DNA from 2 places in the Nocardioides sp. NBC_00368 genome. Region 1 is predicted to be linked to the other one. Evidence: predicted binding sites of a transcription regulator. Region 1 holds the regulator's gene; the other holds the start of a gene.

Evidence for each region. The regulator LexA, encoded in region 1, represses DNA repair genes until DNA is damaged. The targets are predictions, from matches to a motif close to TCGAACANNTGTTCGA.
Region 2: the regulator LexA is predicted to act here: its motif matches at 2,714-2,729, upstream of OG984_RS25105 (alpha-ketoglutarate-dependent dioxygenase AlkB).

The regions. Positions count from the first base shown of each region.
Region 1 is NZ_CP107970.1:3,522,408-3,531,250, reverse strand. Features, by position in the region: gene hflX (GTPase HflX) at 1-283, shown strand, start outside; gene OG984_RS16795 (SGNH/GDSL hydrolase family protein) at 397-1,149, shown strand; gene OG984_RS16790 (ATP-dependent DNA helicase) at 1,160-3,154, shown strand; gene OG984_RS16785 (MXAN_6640 family putative metalloprotease) at 3,276-4,832, opposite strand; gene OG984_RS16780 (alkaline phosphatase D family protein) at 4,907-6,592, opposite strand; gene lexA (transcriptional repressor LexA) at 6,690-7,457, opposite strand; gene OG984_RS16770 (LysM peptidoglycan-binding domain-containing protein) at 7,638-8,015, shown strand; gene OG984_RS16765 (hypothetical protein) at 8,136-8,843, opposite strand, start outside.
Region 2 is NZ_CP107970.1:5,255,899-5,264,741, forward strand. Features, by position in the region: gene OG984_RS25090 (SDR family oxidoreductase) at 1-485, shown strand, start outside; gene OG984_RS25095 (SDR family oxidoreductase) at 519-1,409, shown strand; gene OG984_RS25100 (TetR/AcrR family transcriptional regulator) at 1,472-2,074, shown strand; gene OG984_RS25105 (alpha-ketoglutarate-dependent dioxygenase AlkB) at 2,082-2,693, opposite strand; gene OG984_RS25110 (GntR family transcriptional regulator) at 2,820-3,554, shown strand; gene OG984_RS25115 (hypothetical protein) at 3,565-3,912, opposite strand; gene OG984_RS25120 (DUF4031 domain-containing protein) at 4,230-4,496, shown strand; gene OG984_RS25125 (MFS transporter) at 4,579-5,826, opposite strand; gene OG984_RS25130 (HD domain-containing protein) at 5,867-6,484, opposite strand; gene serA (phosphoglycerate dehydrogenase) at 6,502-7,698, opposite strand; gene OG984_RS25140 (L,D-transpeptidase family protein) at 7,773-8,621, opposite strand; gene OG984_RS25145 (exonuclease domain-containing protein) at 8,737-8,843, opposite strand, start outside.

The DNA.
Region 1 (8,843 bases):
CCCGCTGGTGATCAGCCGGTTGCTCCGCGCCGAGCCGCACTCGGTCGCGGTCTCGGCCAAGACCGGCGAGGGCATCGATGCGGCGATCAAGGCGGTCGAGACCGACCTGCCGCGGCCGGGCGTGGAGTTCTCCGCGCTGGTTCCGTACGAGCGCGGCGACCTGGTCAACCGGATCCACCAGCACGGCGAGATCGACCACCTCGAGCACACGGCCGAAGGCACCGTCGTCAAGGGCCGCGCCAACGCGGACCTGGCCGGGGAGCTGGCGGCGTACCCTGCGTGATCTCGGGCGCTGATCCGGGGCGCTGATCCGGGCCCGGTTTCGGCGTTTCGACATGGGCGATGCCAGGCTCGTCCCTCACACTTGGGGACGGTCGGTCGACGGAGAGGGCACGGATGCGCACAGAGGTACGCCGCACGGCGCGCGCCACGTTCGTGAGCGCGCTGGCCGGTGCTGTCCTCGTGGCCACGCTGGCCGGCTGTGCCGGCGAGGGCGACGGCGCGCTTCCGGGCGACGAGGGGAGCCACGGCGCCGAGGTGACCCAGGACCTGTGCACCCGGCTGGCGGCCGAGTCGGTGACCCGCGCCTCGGTGGTGACCGGGGCCGGTGAGCGGGTCGTCGTGATCGGCGACTCCTGGGCCTCGGGGTTCGGGCTCGACGACCCCGGGCTGTCCTGGCCGCGCTATCTCGACGGTGAGGTCCGGGTCTCCGGGTTCGGCGGCACCGGCTACTCGCACGAGCTGATGGAGCGGTGTGGCCCGATCTCCTTCCCCGAGCGGGTTCCCGACGCCCTCGCGCAAGGAGCCGACCTGGTCGTGCTCGAGGGCGGCATCAACGACTCCAAGAGCGACATCGAGGACGTCGAGAAGGGCTTCCGGGCCACCCTCGACGAGCTCGAGGGCTATGAGGTCATCGTGCTCAGCGCGCCCAGGGTGAACTCCCGGGCCAAGGCGATCAGGGTCGTCAACAAGATGATGCGCCGGGTCTCGGCGGAGTACGGAGTGACGTACATCAACGTCTTCGACCTGCAGCTGCCGATGCTCGAGGACAACACCCACCTGACGGTCGCGGGCCACATGCAGTTCGGGGAGATCGTCGCCCGCCGGATCGCGGAGAGCCGATCGGAGACTGTCCCCGCCCACGGCTAAGGTTGCCCGAGTGACCGCAACCGAGATCGCCTCCCAGACGCCCGTACGTGAAGCCCTGGCGGATGCGGTCGCGACCCTCGGCGGGGCCACCCGCGAGGGCCAGGTGATGATGGCCGACGCGGTCGCGCAGGCCCTGGCCGACGAGGAGCACCTGCTGGTCGAGGCCGGCACCGGCACCGGGAAGTCGCTGGCCTATCTGGTCCCATCGCTGCTCCACGACAGCCGGGTCGTGGTCGCCACCGCGACCCTGGCGCTGCAGCATCAGCTCGTCGAGCGTGATCTGCCGCGTCTGGTCAAGGCGATCGGCTCGCGCCCCGGCGTGGATGCCTCCTACGCGGTGCTCAAGGGCCGCTCCAACTACGCCTGTCTCCACCGTGTCCGCGAGGGCGCACCCGACGACCAGGGCACCCTGGTCGACGTCCCGCTCGGCCCCATGGCCGAGAAGGTCCTCGAGCTGCGCAGCTGGGCCGAGAAGGAGGCCGAGAAGGGCGGCAGCGGCGAGCGCGACTCCGCGCCGCGCCACACCGACCGCGAGTGGCGTCAGGTCTCGGTCAACCACCGCGACTGCCTCGGCGCGGCCAAGTGCCCCTTCGGCGAGGAGTGCTTCGCCGAGGTCGCTCGCGACAAGGCCCAGAAGAGCCACCTGATCGTCACCAACCACTCGCTGCTCGCGATCGACGCGATCGAGGGTGTGCCGATGATCCCGGAGTACGACGCGGTGGTGATCGACGAGGCCCACGAGCTGGTCGCTCGCGTGACCCAGGCCGCGACCGACGAGCTGACCGCCGCAGAGGTGGAGCGTGCCGCCCGCCGGGCGCAGAAGCACGTCGAGGGCTCCGAGGCCGACGACCTGGCCGACGCCTCCGACGCGCTGCGGGCGGCGATCAACGAGACCTCACCGGGACGGTTCGTGACCCTGCCGGAGCTGGTCTCCGACGCGCTCGTGCTGGTGCGTGACGCCGCACGGTCCGCGCTCTCAGCGCTCCCGAAGCCGAAGGACTCCGACAGCGCCGACCCCGGCTTCCAGCAGGCCAAGGGCGGACTCCAGGAGGTCTTCACCACCGCCGAGCGGATGGCCGCGGCCTCCGAGCACGACGTGATCTGGCTCAACGAGGGCAGCGACCGGATCCCGCCGCGACTCTGCGTCGCGCCGCTGCAGGTCTGGGCGCAGATGCGCGAGAAGCTGCTGCGCGAGAAGACCGTGGTCTTCGCCTCGGCGACGCTCAAGCTCGGCGGCGACTTCGGTTCCGTGGCCGGATCCCTCGGGCTCAAGGCGGAGGAGCGCACGGAGGTGGGCGCCGGGGCGCAGCGTACCGAGGACGTGCTGCCGTGGGTCGGGCTCGATGTCGGCAGCCCGTTCGACTACGGCAGGCAGGGGATCCTCTACGTCGCCCGCCACCTGCCTCCTCCCGGCCGCGACGGCATGGGCGCCAAGACCCTCGACGAGATCGTCGACCTGGTCGACGCCGCCGACGGGCGTACGCTCGGGCTCTTCTCGTCCCGCCGCGCGGCCGAGGCGGCCGCCGAGGTCGTGCGCCAGAAGCTGCCTCACCTGACCACGCTGGCCCAGGGCGACGCCCAGCTGCCCGAGCTCGCCGCGCAGTTCGTCGCCGACCCGCACACGGTGCTCTTCGGCACCCTGTCGCTGTGGCAGGGGATCGACGTTCCCGGCGACACCTGTCAGCTGGTGATCATCGACCGGATCCCGTTCCCGCGGCCCGACGACCCGCTGATGTCGGCCCGGCAGCAAGCGGCCGACAAGGCCGGCGGCAACGGCTTCATGCAGGTCGCCGCCACCCATGCCGCGCTGCTCATGGCCCAAGGGGCCGGCCGGCTGATCCGCACCACCACCGACCGTGGGGTCGTGGCGGTGCTGGACGCCCGGCTCGCCACCGCCCGCTACGGCGGTTTCCTCAAGGCCAGCCTGCCGCCGATGTGGGCCACGACCGACCCGGCCATCGTGCGCCAGGCGCTGAAGCGACTCTCCGAGTCAGCCTCTGCCTGATCGACCAATGGGTGAGACACTGGGCTGGACTTGACGGGCACTTCGTGGGCTTGTCGGGTGTTTCAGTGCCCGTCAAGCCCAGGGATACCCGGTCGACCGGGTATCCCTGGGACCCAGCCGCTCAGCGGTAGGTCTTGGCCCACCAGCGGTGAGTGGCCTTGTCGGGCGTGGCGACGCCGTGGCAGGAGTACGGGGTGCCCTGGCCGCACTTGAAGTTGCTGCTCGCGTTGGCGAAGGTGACCTCGACCTTGCGGATCCGCTTGGAGGAGAAGCCCTCGATGGTCTTGGTGGCGATGCCCTTGCTGTTGGGCTTGAGGTAGTAGACGCCGCGGGTGCCGTCGGTGCGGAAGATGCTGACCACGGCAGCGTTGGCGTTGGGCCGGGCGACGTCGACCTTGATGCGCAGCTTCCAGCCCTTGCCGACGTTCTTCGGGACCAGGCGCTGGGAGGCGTAGGTGAGGTGCTTGAGGGTGAACTGGCCGTCGACGGTCTGGCGCTTGGCGGGCAGCGCGGTGCGGCCGTCGTAGACCGGCGGGTAGTAGGCGCCACCCTCGCTGTAGCTCTTCGCGGGGGCCAGGTTGGCGGCGGCGAAGCGGGCGTACTGCAGCTTCAGCGTGGTGCCGCGCGCGGCGAGCATCTGTCGGATGGCGGCGGTGGAGTAGGTGGACGGGGCCCGGTTCCAGACACCGAGGACCACCTCCGGCAGGGAACCCCGCTCCTTGGCGAAGCGCTCGGAGAGGTAGCGGAAGAAGATCCAGTTGCCGTAGATGCCGAGGTTGGAGACGTTGGAGTTGTCCAGCGGCTTGCGCTGGTCCTCCAGCTGGCCGTAGGCCAGGTACTGGCGGTTGTCGTTGATGCTGTCGTAGACCTCGTCCTCGACCCAGGTCGCCGTGGACTCCATCATCCAGCGGTCCTCGCCGGCGTCGTAGGCGAACTGGACGGCGTGGAAGTACTCGTGGGCGGCGGTGACCCGGAGGTTCTCGGTGGGCGTGTTGGCCGTGCCGTACTCAGCGGTGGCGTAGTCGTTGTCCAGGACGCAGTAGGCGGTCGCGGCCGTCTTGGAGACCTTCGTCTCGGGCGCGCAGTAGCCGTAGTAGCCCTCGTCGTACAGGTTCTCCAGGTAGATGTCGACCTTGCCCGGGGTGACCGTCTTGTCGGCCGCAGGCTTGCGGTAGCCCGCCTGCACATAGACGTTGTGGACCTTCGTGACCACGTCACGGACCTGTGTCGCGTACGCCACCGAGGCGCTGTCGCCGCCCTTGCCCGGCGTGTAGTGGACGCAGACGACGTCGCTGCAGGTCTGGGTCGCGGTGCGCGGGCGGGCGAGCAGCTCGCGCGCGGCCTTCTGGTTGGAACCGTCCAGGGCGTCCTTGGCGTTCCACAGGTTCGTCAGCGCGATGGTCGCGTCGGGCCGGCCGGCGACGTGCCGACCCGGCACGACCTGGCGGGCGCCGCGGACCGACTGGTTGCGCTTGACCTTCTTGGCCTCGGCGAGAGCCTCCCGGGCCTCCTCCTCGGTCACCGGCTGCGCGGCGCTGGTGTCACCGCCGGTCCGCACCGAGCTCGCCGGGGTCGACCCGGTTGCGGGCATGGTGGCGGCGAAGGTGGCCACTACCATCCCTGCGATCAAGACGAAGGAGCGTTGTTTGCGGTTGATCCGGCGGGCAATGTTTCGCATGAGATACCAGACGTTCGGGAAGGCAGACCAGGGCAGTCTAAGGGCACAACGACTCGGCCACACCAGTGAAACGCCTAGACGGGCTCGGTGACGTGATGGAGCCGGTTGCTCCCGGTCGCGGTGGCGTACGACCTGGCCCAGGTGGCCGTGGTCCTGGCGTCCTTGCGTTCGACGATGACGTACCAGTCCATCTGGGCCCGGTTGCGGGTCACGTCGAGGACCGAGAAGCCGTGGTCGTCGAAGTTGAGGTAGCGGACGTGGCGGTTGGCGGTCCTGATGATGTTCTCGACCGTCACGCTCACCGTGCGGCGCGGAGCGCCGAGGATGTCCTTGAGGTTGTTCGAGGTCACCGAGGTGGCGACGAACTCGACGCCGGCGGTCCTGCCGAGCGGGTAGACGGCGGAGTCGTACGGCAGGTCGCAGGCCCACGCCGAGTGGATGTCGCCGGTGACGAAGACCGTGTCCGTGATCGCGTTGTTGCGGATGTGCTCGAAGAGCTCGGTGCGGTCCGCGGTGTAGCCGTCCCACTGGTCGACGTTGTAGGCGATGCCGTTGTCGGGGAGTAGCCCGGTGACGTCGTTGACCGGGCTGACCAGGCTCTTCGGGAGGGCCGCGAACGTGACCGGCGCGATCATGACGGGGTTGCCGACGATCTTCCACCGGGCGTCGGTGAGCAGCCCCTCCTTGAGCCATTCCAGCTGCTCGTCGCCGGTGATCGTACGGTCGGGGTCGTCGACGCCGGCCAGATCGGTTCGGGCGACCTGCTCGGAGCGGTAGGAGCGCAGGTCGAGCATGCTCAGCTCGAGCAGGGTGCCGAACCTCAGCCGCCGGTAGATGCGGTCGTGGAGGTGGCCACCGGTCTCGACGACGGCAGTGCCGTCGACACGTAGCGGCATCCACTCGTCGTAGGCCTGGTTGGCGTTGGTCTTGCGCTCGATCCAGTCGTACTCGCCGGGCTCGTTGTTCTCCGCACCCAGCAGCCAGGCGTCGTTGGCCGACTCGTGGTCGTCCCAGGTCACGATCCACGGCAGGTGTGCGTGGGCGTCGGCGAGGTCGGCGTCGCGCTTGTACTGCGCGTGCCGGATCCGGTAGTCGGCCAGGGTGTGCATCTCGTGGGCCGGCTCGTGCGGGCGGATGTCCTCGTTGGCCATGCCGTAGCCGTACTCACCGGGACCGTACTCGTAGAGGTAGTCGCCCAGATGGAGGATCGCGTGCAGGTCGTCACGCCCGGCGAGGTGGCGGTAGGCGGCGAACCAGCCGGCCTGCAGGTTGGAGCAGGAGACCACCCCGAAACGTACGTTGTCCGGGGTCGCGTCCGCGGCCGGAGCGGTGCGGGTGCGACCGACGCGGCTGGTCCGGCCGTTGTAGGTGAAGCGGTAGAAGTACCAGCTCTCGGGGGAGAGGCCGGTGACGTCGAGCTTCACGGTGTGGTCGCGCTCGGGTCCGGTCTGGTGGGAGCCCTTCGCGATGACCCGGCTGAAATCCGCGGTCGGCGAAACCTCCCAGCGGACCAGGATCTCCTCGCCCAGGCCGGACCCCGGAGTCGCCTCGGCGGTGGGCGTGATCCGGGTCCAGATGACCACACGATCCGGGAGTGGGTCGCCGGAGGCGACGCCGTGCTGGAAGTGGTTGAGTGTGGTTCCCGCCGCCTCGGCGGGCGCCGGCAGGGCCACGACCCCGGCTCCTGCGGCGGTGGCCAGCCCGGCGGCGATGAGGGTGCGGCGGTCGATCTGCGTCTGGGGCGTGCTGCTCTGGGTCACGCCGTATGGAACGACGCAGCCGCCGGCCCTGTCATGGGCCGGCGGCTGGATTTCACGCAGTGTTCCCGGACTGGTTCCGAGAGGTGTGGCGGAGGACTCAGAGGCTGCGCAGGACCGCCGTCACCTTGCCGAGGATCGTCGCGTGGGTGCCGTCGATCGGCTCGTACGCCGCGTTGTGCGGCAGCAGCCAGACCTTGCCGTCCTTGCGGGAGAGCGTCTTGACCGTCGCCTCGCCGTCGATCAGCGCGGCCACGATCTCGCCGTTCTCCGCGGTCGGCTGCTGGCGCACGACCACGAAGTCGCCGTCGCAGATCGCCGCGTCGACCATCGAGTCACCGGAGACCGAGAGCAGGAAGAGGTCGCCGTTGCCGACCAGCTGCTTGGGCAGCGGGAAGACGTCCTCGACGCTCTGCTGGCTCGAGGTCTCCTCGGCCAGGATCGGGCCACCGGCCGCGATCCGACCGACCAGGGGAACCATGGCGGCGTCGGGGTTGGGGTTGACGACGGCCTCGGCCGCGATCGCCGGCTCGGTCTCCTCGCCGGACATGGCCTTGCGGTGGGCCATCACCTCGGGGAGGAAGACCTCGAGGGCACGGGGTCGCTTCGGGTCCTTGCGGATCAGACCACGCTGCTCCAGCGCGCGCAGCTGGTGGGCGACGCTGCTGGTGCTGGTCAGCCCGACGGCGGCGCCGATCTCGCGCATGCTGGGCGGGTAGCCGCGCTGCTCGATGCTGTCGCGCAGGTGAGCGAGGATGCGCTGCTGACGCGGCGTGAGCCCGGTCGCGTCCGGCGGCCCGTCGGGCAGCTCGCGGACGCGGCTCTTCTTCGAACCGCCTGATCCGGTGCCTGTCTTCTGCGTGGTCATGTCATCACATTAGTCCCTCTGGCACCACGACATCAAACATCTGTTCGATCTCGTTCGAAGTGCGTGTCGGCGTTCGAAAATTCTTGGCGTCGCTACTTGCGTTGTTCGAACACGTGATCTACCTTCGAACATGTGCTCGATCGAACACGTGATCGAGAGACTTGTGAACTGGAGGCCGTGATGAGTGCAACCGTCTATGTGCTGCCCGTAGCCGAGCCGCCCCGGCCCGTGCGGGAGGTGCGTCGCTCGACGGTGCGGCTCACCCGTCGTGGGCGGATCGTCGTGTTCGCCTTCGCGCTCGTCGTGCTCTTCGCGATCGCGTTCGTCGGGGCGCGAGTGGCCTTCGCGGTGGACGGTGATGCCGACAAAAGCCCCGCCCCCGCCGCCCACACGATGGTCGTCGGTGATGGCGACACGCTCTGGGACATCTCCGCGGAAGCGGTCGCCGGGACCGACGCTTCGATTCGGGAGATGGAGCAGAGGATCAAAGAGCTCAACAGTCTCGAGTCCTCGATGCTCGTGTCCGGGCAGACCCTGATCGTTCCGACCGCGCCGTAGAGGCGCCGACAGATGTCCGGCTGCTCCTTCGACCCTGGCGGCCGGCAACCGGGGAAAAAGTGAGAGTGCTGCAGACGATGGGAAGCGTCTGCAGCACTCTCGCTGTCCTGGCGGTCGTCGTCAGTGACGCCCGCGGTAGGGGGTGTCCGGCTCGGGTGGCGGCCACTGCTTGTTGCGGGTGGTGTGACGCGGTGGCCACTCGTCGTCCGGCTGGGCGGCCGGCGGTTCCTGGGGCTGCCGCTGGGTGGGCATCGCCTGCGTCGCTGCGGGATCCTGGGTCAGCCGAGCCCTCGAGCCGGTCTGGCCGTAGCTGGTCGGAGCCTGGTAGGCGCCGGACTGATACTGGGACGAGCCGGCCTGCTGGGTGGGGTAGCTGTCCGTGCCGTAGCCCTGAGAGCCGTACGCCGGGGAGCTCGTCGGCGTGGAAGCCGGGGTCGGCGGGCTCGTGTAGTAGGGCGGGGTGCTCGGCGGTGTCGGCGTCGGGGGCTGGTAGCTCGGCGTGCCGTAGGCCGACCGGCTCCCGGTGGTGCCGAAGTCCGAGGAGCTGCTCGTATAGCCGTAGGGCGACTGGGAGCCGGTATCGGTGTAGGCCGAGCGGCTGCCGGTGTCACCGTAGGGAGACTGGCTCCCGGTGTCGGAGCTGTGTCGGCCGTAGGAGCCGGTGTCCTCGTAGCCGTAGGAGCCGGTGCCGTAGTAGTCCTGCTCCATGTAGGTCGTCTGGTCGCCGTAGGGCTGCTCCGGGTAGTCCTGCTCCTCGACGTAGGCGTTGGAGTGGCTTCCGGTGTAGTCGTCGGCGGGCGGTGGGGTGGGGGAGCCGGTGAGGGCCCG
Region 2 (8,843 bases), 1.7 Mb from region 1:
TCGACGTCGTCGTCAACACCGCCGGGATCATGGCGCTGAGCCCGATCGCGTCGCTGGACCTGGATGTCCTCGACCGGATGCACCGCACCAACATCCGCGGCACCTTCGTCGTCTCGCAGCTCGCCGCGAACCAGGTCCGCGACGGCGGCGCCGTCATCAACTTCTCGACCTCGGTCAAGAAGGTCGCGCTGCCGGGGTACGCCGCCTACACCGCGTCCAAGGGCGCTGTCGACGCCCTCACCATGGTGCTGGCCAAGGAGCTCGCCGGCCGCGACATCACCGTCAACGCGGTCGCGCCAGGCCCGGTCGCCACGCCGCTGTTCCTGGACGACAAGGACGAGGAGACCATCGAGCGGATGGCCAACATGAACCCGCTGCACCGCCTCGGCACGCCTGAGGACATCGCCGAGGTCGTCGCCTTCCTCGCGGGTCCCTGCCGGTGGATCAACGGCCAGGTCGTGTACGCCAACGGCGGCATGGTCTGAGCCGGGTCGACGAGCAGCAGGAAGGACAACGCCATGAATCAGATCGTCGTCATCACCGGAGCCTCGAGCGGCTTCGGCGCCCTCACCGCCCGCGCGCTCGCGCGGACCGGACAGACCGTCTATGCCGGGATGCGCGAGACCGGCGGCCGCAACGCCCCGGCTGTTCGAGCCGCTGCCGACTACTCGACCGAGCACGGCGTCGACCTTCGTGCGATCGAGCTCGACGTCAACTCCCAGGACTCGGTGGATGCGGCCATCGCCCAGGTCGAGGCCGACCACGGCCGCATCGACGTCCTCATCCACAACGCCGGTCACATGGTGGTCGGCCCGACCGAGGCGTTCACGCCCGAGCAGCTGGCCGAGCTCTACGACGTCAACGTGCTCTCGACCCAGCGGGTGAACCGGGCGGTGCTGCCGGGCATGCGGGCACGGGGTGCCGGCCTGGTGGTGTGGGTGTCGAGCTCCTCGGTCAAGGGCGGTACGCCGCCCTACCTGGCCCCCTACTTCGCGGCCAAGGCGGGCATGGACTCCCTCGCCGTCTCCTATGCCGGTGAGCTGGCCCGGTGGGGTGTGGAGACCTCGATCGTCGTGCCCGGCTCGTTCACCAGCGGCACGAACCACTTCGCGCACTCCGGACGGCCCGCCGACACGGCGGTCGAGGCGGCGTACGAGACGCGCTACGCCGGGCTCATGGGCCAGGTGGCCGAGAAGCTCGCCGCGCTGGCTCCGGCCGACGCGGACGCCTCGATGGTCTCCGACGAGATCGCTCGGATCGTGTCCCTGCCGGCCGGTGAGCGTCCGTTCCGGGTCCACATCGATCCGGCTGACGACGGCTCGGAGGAGGTCTCCGACGTGGCCGATCGTGTCCGTCGCGAGTTCCTCACCCGCGTCGACCTCGCCGACCTTCTCACCATCGCTCGGTGAGACGTCTTGCTGCTGGTGCCCCATACACTGGCTCACCGATCGACATCAGAAGGGGGCGGATCATGACCGCCGAGGACGTTCCGCCGCGCCGAGGACGGGGCCGCCGACCCGCCGACGAGGTCCGAGCCGACATCCTTCGCGCGACGGGTGAACTGCTCCTCACCGAGGGTATGGCCGACCTCACCTTCGACCGGGTGGCCCGTGTCGCGGGCGTCAGCAAGACCACGCTCTACAAGTGGTGGCCGTCTCGGGGCGCGCTCGCCCTCGACGGATACTTCCATGCGGTCGAGGACACCCTGGCCTTCCCGGACACCGGCGACATCCGCACCGATCTCCTCAGCCAGCTGCATGCCTTCGTCGCAGTGATGACCGAGACGAAGGGCGGGTCTGCGCTTCTCCAGCTGATCGGGGAAGCGCAGACAGACCCGGAGCTGGCGGCCGCCTACCGAGCGCTCTACTCCGCCGAGCGCCGTCGCCTGGCCGTGGAGCGCCTCACCCGCGCCCAGGAAGCCGGCCAGCTCCGCTCCGACGTCGACGTACGCGTCCTCATCGACCAGCTCTGGGGATCCGTCTACCACCGGCTGCTCATCCCCGACGAGCCCGTCACCCGCGAGTTCGCCACCGCCCTTGTCGCCAACCTCCTGGACGGCGTCGCAGCCTCCTGAGCCAGTCTCAGAAGACGTTGCGGGGCCGGAACTGGACCGAGATCCGGGGGCCGGCGGAGGAGACCTTGGGGATGGCGTGCTCCCAGGTGCGCTGGCAGGAGCCGCCCATGACGACCAGGTCGCCGTGGCCCATCTCGATGCTCATGCCCTTGCCGCCGCCCTGGGGCCGCAGCGCCAGACGGCGCGGGTCGCCGACGGAGACGATCGCGACCATCGTGTCGTTGCTGCGACCGCGACCGATCCTGTCGCCGTGCCAGGCGACCGAGTCGTTGCCGTTGCGGTAGTAGCAGCAGCCCGCGGTCACGAACGGCTCGCCGAGCTCGGGCAGGTAATGAGCGGTGAGGCGGCCGCGGGCCTCGGCGAGCCGCGGGTGGGGGAGCGGGTCGCCCTGCAGGTAGGTGTGCAGGAGTCGGGGCACGTCGACGACGCGGTCGTACATCTGTCGACGCTCCTCGCGCCATGGGACGTCGTGGACCAGGGCCGCGAAGACGTCGTCGGGATCAGGCAGCCAGCCGCGGGCGACGTCCACCCAGGCTCCGCGGTCCAGATGGATCCGCTCGTAGGTCGTCTCGGTGGTCTCGTCGTCGGTGGGGGCGAAGAGTGTTCCCTGGAAGTCCACCCTTGCAGCATACCTCGGGATCGAACATGTGTTCTAGCGAAATCCTGCATTCGGGTTTCGTTGCACCTGATCCGCCTCATCTCATTGCAATGTCACAACTTGACCAAACCCGGGACCGTACGCCATGTGTACACCTACGCTCTGCTCATGGTCCGGTCGGTCGACGGTGAGCGTTCGCTCAAGCACGTCCAGATCCGGGAGTACGTCCGGGAGCTGGTCATCGGGGAGAGCCCGGGTGCGTCCGCGCCCTCGGAGCGCGAGCTGGTCCAGAAGTTCAGCGTCGCCAGGGCGACCGTGCGGCAGGCGCTCGACGCGCTCGTCGCCGACGGTCTGCTGGTCCGGATCCCGGGCCGGGGCACGTTCGTGGCGCGTCCGCCGCGGGCGCAGAGTCCGGTGCTCGGGTTCAGCGAGGAGATGGCTCGCCGGGGGATGCAGGCTTCCTCCGAGACGCTGCTGCTCGGCCGGGAGAAGGCCGGGCCCACCATCGCGCGTGCGCTGGCGATCAAGGAGGGCGCGGCCGTCGTCCACTGGCGGCGTCTGCGCCGCGGCGACGGGGTGCCGATCTGTATCGAGGACGTCTACCTCGACGAGGCGATCGTGCCCGGGATGCTCGAGCGCACCACGCCGACCAGCCTCTACGCCGAGCTTGCCCGCCGGCACATGCGCCCCTCGTGGGTCGACGACACGTTCCGAGCCGACGTGGCCAACATCGAGGAGGCCACGCTGCTCGGCCTCTCGGTCGGTGTGCCTGTGCTCCGCAGACAGCGGAAGTCGGTCGCAGGGGATCGCTACGTCGAGGTCTGCCGCTCGGTCTATCGCGCCGACCGCTACGCGCTGCACCTGCAGCTCGGCCCCTCCTGACGCCTGCGGCTCAGAGGTCGCCGAGCGGCGCGACCACGTCGCCGCTCTCCTCGCAGACCCAGATCGGGTCCGGGCCGCCCAGGTCGGGGGTGATGTGGAGCGAGTGCACCGGCGCCTCGGGCGGACAGAGCGTGCACACGGGCCAGCGCTCGGAGCTCTCGTCGAAGAGCACGTCCTGCACGTCCTGGGCGACCAGGCCCGCGACGTACGCCTTCCCCTCCGGCCACTGCTCAACCCACCAGCCGCGCTCGGTCATCGCGTCCTCGAGGGCCGACACGGCCGCCGCCCCTGCGAGTCCGCGCGCATCGAGGTCATGGAGCACCCTCGCCCGAGCCTCGAACAGCACTGTCGTGTTCATCACCGACCATTCTCGCCCACCGGTCAAGGAGGCGAGAAGCGATTCAGCGCTCGCGAATTGCGGAGCAATCGCCAACAGGCCAGTGCTGGAGCGTCCCTCGTCTGGACGCAGCGGAGGGAGGAGCGTAGCGACGAGCGGAGCGGAGGAAGACGAGGGTCAAGCGGAAGCGCTCGCGAATTGCGGAGCAATCGCCAACAATCCAGTGCTGGAGCGTCCCTCGTCTGGACGCAGCGGAGGGAGGAGCGTAGCGACGAGCGGAGCGGAGGAAGACGAGGGTCAAGCGGAAGCGCTCGCGAATTGCGGAGCAATCGCCAACAATGCAGCCTGTGATTCTGATCGATCCGCCGAACGTGCCGAGCCGTGGCCGGATGTGGTCGCACCTGGCCAGTGACACCTCCTACGAGGAGCTGCACGCCTTCGCGAGCCGGATGGGGATCCCGGCCCGCGGGTTCGACCGGGATCACTACGACGTGCCGGCCGAGGCGTACGACGACATGGTCGCCGCCGGTGCGGTCGAGGTCACCTCCCGAGCGCTGGTCTCCGCACTCCTCGCGGCCGGCCTGCGCCGCCGCAAACCCCGATAGCCGAGGGGTGACCGCGCGAAGCGCGGAGGCGTCACCCCCGGCTGAGGCGTCACATACGTCGGCCCAGAGGGCGCCGCGGTGACTACTCGGCCGGCGCGGGCGACTTCTCGCCCGGCGGGACCGACGCCTCGGCCGAAGGGGTGGACATCCGACGCACGGTGAGCCAGATGGCCGCCGCGATGAGCAGGCCGAGCCCGCCGCCGAGGACGAACCCGCCCTGCCAGCCGATCAGGTCGATGGCGAACCCGGCGGTGGGTGCGCCGACGGCGCTGCCGAGGGTGATCGCCGAGCCGTGCCAGCCCATCACCTCGCCGCGTACGGTCGAGGGGACGCGGCTGGTGATCGCCTCGAGCGCCGCGGTCAGGGTCGGCGCGCAGAAGAAGCCGCTGAGCAGGAGCAGCGCGGCGAACGAGATCGTGTCCCAGGCGAACGCGGTGAGCACCGTGGTCGCGCCCAGCAGGACGAGCATCACCGCGGCGGACGGGTGGCGGTTGAGCGCGCCGTAGACGAGCGCGCCGACCAGGGAACCGAGGGCCCAGATCGCCATCACCAGGCCGAGGAGGGCGGTGCGGTCGAAGTCGCGCATCGCGGCGACGGTGCCGAGGTCCTCGGCGATGAGGATGAGCGAGGCGGTGAAGGTGCCGGCGAGGAGGAGTACGACGCCCGGGCTGACCCACGACGGAAGTGCGAAGCGGCGAGCCGGGACACCGGAGTCGCTGGGGACCGCGTCGCTCGGTACGGCCGGCTCGCCCTCGGTGATGCTCGGGTTGAGCAGCCACAGCACGATGGCCGCAGCGATCCCGAGCCACTGGGTCACCAGCAGCGCCCACGAGGTGCCGAGGTAGCTGGCGCTGAGCACGCCGATCACCGGCCCGACCATGAAGGCGAGCTCCGTCATGATTGCGTCGGCGCTGAGCGCCGCGGTGCGCTGCCCGGGTTCGACCGAGCGGAGCACGACCTGGCGCACGATCGACCAGGACGGCACGGTGAAGAGCCCGGCGACGGCGATCAGCGCGATCAGCGGAAGGTAGCCGACCCAGGGCGCGATCGACCAGGCGATCGGGAGGATGGCCAGCGGCAGCAGGAGCGTACGCCGCAGGCCGAGGCGGTCGAGGAGCCGGCCGAGCCAGGGCCCTGAGATCGCCATCGCGATCGCCAGCACCGTCGAGACCAGGCCGGCCTCGGCGTAGGAGCGGTCCAGCGGGCCGACCACGTGCAGGGTCACGATGACAGAGGACGCCGGCATCGGGATCCGCAGGAACAGACCCAGCACGAGGATGCGGCGAACGTCAGGAATCCGCCACAGGTCGGCGTACGTCTGGAAGCTCACCACGAAATTCTGCCACCGGTCCGACCGACCGGGCGAATTGTTATCGGTCAGGTGACAGATATGTGGTGAGGGTCTCCATCTCGGCCGAGATGTTGGCCCGCGCGGCGGCCTCCCAGCTGATCCGCGCGAAGGGTGTCGAGAAGAGCGACTCCTTTTCCAGCAGCCGCTCCAGAACCTGGGCGCGACCGTCGCGGAACTCCTCGTCGGACAGGTGCTGATACTCCTCACGGACCGTCGCGACGTACTCCTCGTAGCGCTCCGCCGGGGCCGCCAGGATCGCCAGGTCGGCGTCGGAGAGCACTCGGCCGCTGTGGTCGTCGGGCTCCGGGTCGTGGGTCTCGGTCAACCGCACCAGCCGGGCGACCTCGGCGACCACGTCGGCCTCCAGGTAGGCGGCCAGCGCGTCCTCGGCCCAGGCTGCCGAGCGTTCCTCGGCGTCCCGCTCCCCGTCGTAGACGGAGTCGTGGAAGAAGGCCGCCAGGGTGACGGTCAGCGCGTCGAAGCGCTCTCCCTCCTCCCGCAGCTCCTCGATCCGGTCCAGCACCTCCGAGAGGTGCCGGCGGTCGTGGTAGCGGCGGGTCGGCTCGTCGTACGCCGCCAGAACCTCACCGAGAAGGTCGGTCGCCTCTGGCAGCGGCCAATGTCGAGGGAGCTCCATGGGCCAGAACGCTAGCGTCAGGCGTGGTAGGCGCGCACCCACCTGGTGTGCGGGTTGCCCGCGATCTTCTCCAGCGTCGTGGGCGGCACGCTGGTCACATCGGTGACCACGAAGCCCGTCTCGCCGCTGGTGGCCAGGTATTGACCGGTCACGTTGACGCCCTCGGAGGCGAGCAGGTTGTTGAGCTCGGCGAGCACGCCGGGGACGCTGTCGTGCAGCAGCGCGAGTCGCGAGCCCTCCGCCATCGGCGGGGGCTGGACGGCCGGCAGGTTGACGCTCAGGGCGGTCGAACCGGAGCCGATGAAGTCGCGCAGCTTGCCGGAGACGAACCAGCCGATCTCCTCCTGGGCCTCCTGCGTGGAGCCGCCCACGTGGGGGGTCAGGATGACGTTGTCGAGACCCTGGAGCGGGCTCTCGAAGGCGTCGCCCTGGGCCTTGGGCTCGATCGGGAAGACGTCGAGCGCGGCGCCGGCGATGTGTCCGGACTCGATGTGCTTGCGCAGCGCGTCGTTGTCGACCAGGAAGCCACGTGCGGCATTGATGAAGAGCGAGCGCGGCTTCATCTTCGCGAACTGCTCCTCGCCGAACATGCCCAGGTTGCCCGGGCGTCCGTCGATGTGGATGGAGACCACGTCGGCCTCCGCGAGGAGCGCGTCGAGGGACTTCATCCGGCGTGCGTTGCCGTGGGCGAGGCGGTCGGCGATGTCGTAGAAGATGACGTACATCCCCAGTGCCTCGGCGACGTTGGACAGCTGGGTGCCGATGTTGCCGTAGCCGATGATGCCGAGCGTGCGGCCACGGACCTCGTGGGAGCCCTTCGCGGACTTGTCCCAGACGCCGGCGTGCATCTTCTCGGTCTTCTCCGGCAGCCGTCGGGCCAGGGAGATGATGTAGCCGATGACCAGCTCGACGACCGAGCGGGTGTTGGAGTAGGGGGCGTTGAAGACGGCGACGCCGCGCTCGGCGGCTTCGGTCAGGTCGACCTGGTTGGTGCCGATGCAGAAGCAGCCGATCGCCTTGAGGTCGGTGGCCGCGTCCAGCACCCGCGGGGTGATGTGGGTGTTGGAGCGGATGCCGAGCAGCGTCACGCCGGGCAGGTCGGCCACCAGCTCGTCCTCGGAGAGGGACTTGCTGCGCAGCTCGACCTCGAAGCCGGCCTTCTCGAGGTTCTCGACAGCGACGGGATGGATGTTCTCCAGGAGCAGCGCCTTCATGGCTCAAGCCTAAGGCGCGCGGCGTACGCCTCCTCAATCGCGCCCGAGGGCCGGACGCCGGTCCGTGGCGGTTCTCAGGACCAGTAGATGACGACGCCGTCGCCGATGTTCACCTGGTCGTAGAGCGAGGTGATGGCGCCGTAGTCGCGCACGTTCACGCAGCCGTGGGAGGCGCCGTTGTAGCCGTTGGCGGCGAAGTCGGGGGAGTAGTGGACCGCCTGGCCGCCGGAGAAGAACATCGCGAACGGCATCGGGGTCTTGTAGATGGAGGAGACGTGGTCGCGGCTCTTGGCGAAGACCGAGAACTGGCCCTCGCGGGTGGGCAGCTCCTGCGAGCCGAACCGCACCTCGACGCTCATCTGCACCGTGCCGCCGATCACCCAGCGCAGCATCGAGGTGGACTTGTCGATGCACATCACCCGGCCGGTCAGGCAGCGCGGGTCGAGCTTGCCCGCCGGGACCGGGGGCGGGGCGTCGGTCAGCTCGGCCGCGGTCGGCTCGCGGGTCATCGCGTGGAGCCGGTCGAGGGTCGTCTGGTCCACGAAGCCGGTGACCGCGATGCCGCGCTTGGCCTGGAATCCGGAGACGGCCTCGGTGGTGACGTTGCCGTAGAACCCGGTCACGCCGGCGTTGAACCATCCGATCTGCTTCAGGCGCGCCTGCAGGTCACGTACGTCGTCGCCGCTGTCGCCCTTGCCGAACAGCCGCGGGCCCGAGGTGGGGGACGGCTTCGGCCTGGGCTTGGGCTTCGCGCTGGGAGTCGGGGTGGGCGTGGCGCTCGGCGACGGGCTCGCCGAGGAGGAGCCGGCGGTCGAGGCGCTGGCCTCGGGGGCGGCGGCCGGCTCGGTGGCGCATGCTGCGAACGTGGTTGCCAGCAGGGCGGCGAGCGCCCCCGCGATCAATGCCCGCTTGACCATCTTCATCGCCTCGCTCCGGACCAGGGCCCTCCAGGTTAGATCGGGCCGACGACATACTGATGCCCGAACGGGGTCCTCCGGTTGCATTTGTTCGGGAGACGTCCCGCGTGATGGGACGATCTCAACGAGATGGTCGAGCGAGGCGGCTGAACCAGCGGCGCACGGTTCGCTTCAGCCGGTGTCGCGCGCTGTTGCACGCGACCAGCGGCAGCGTGAGGCCGGCCCGGT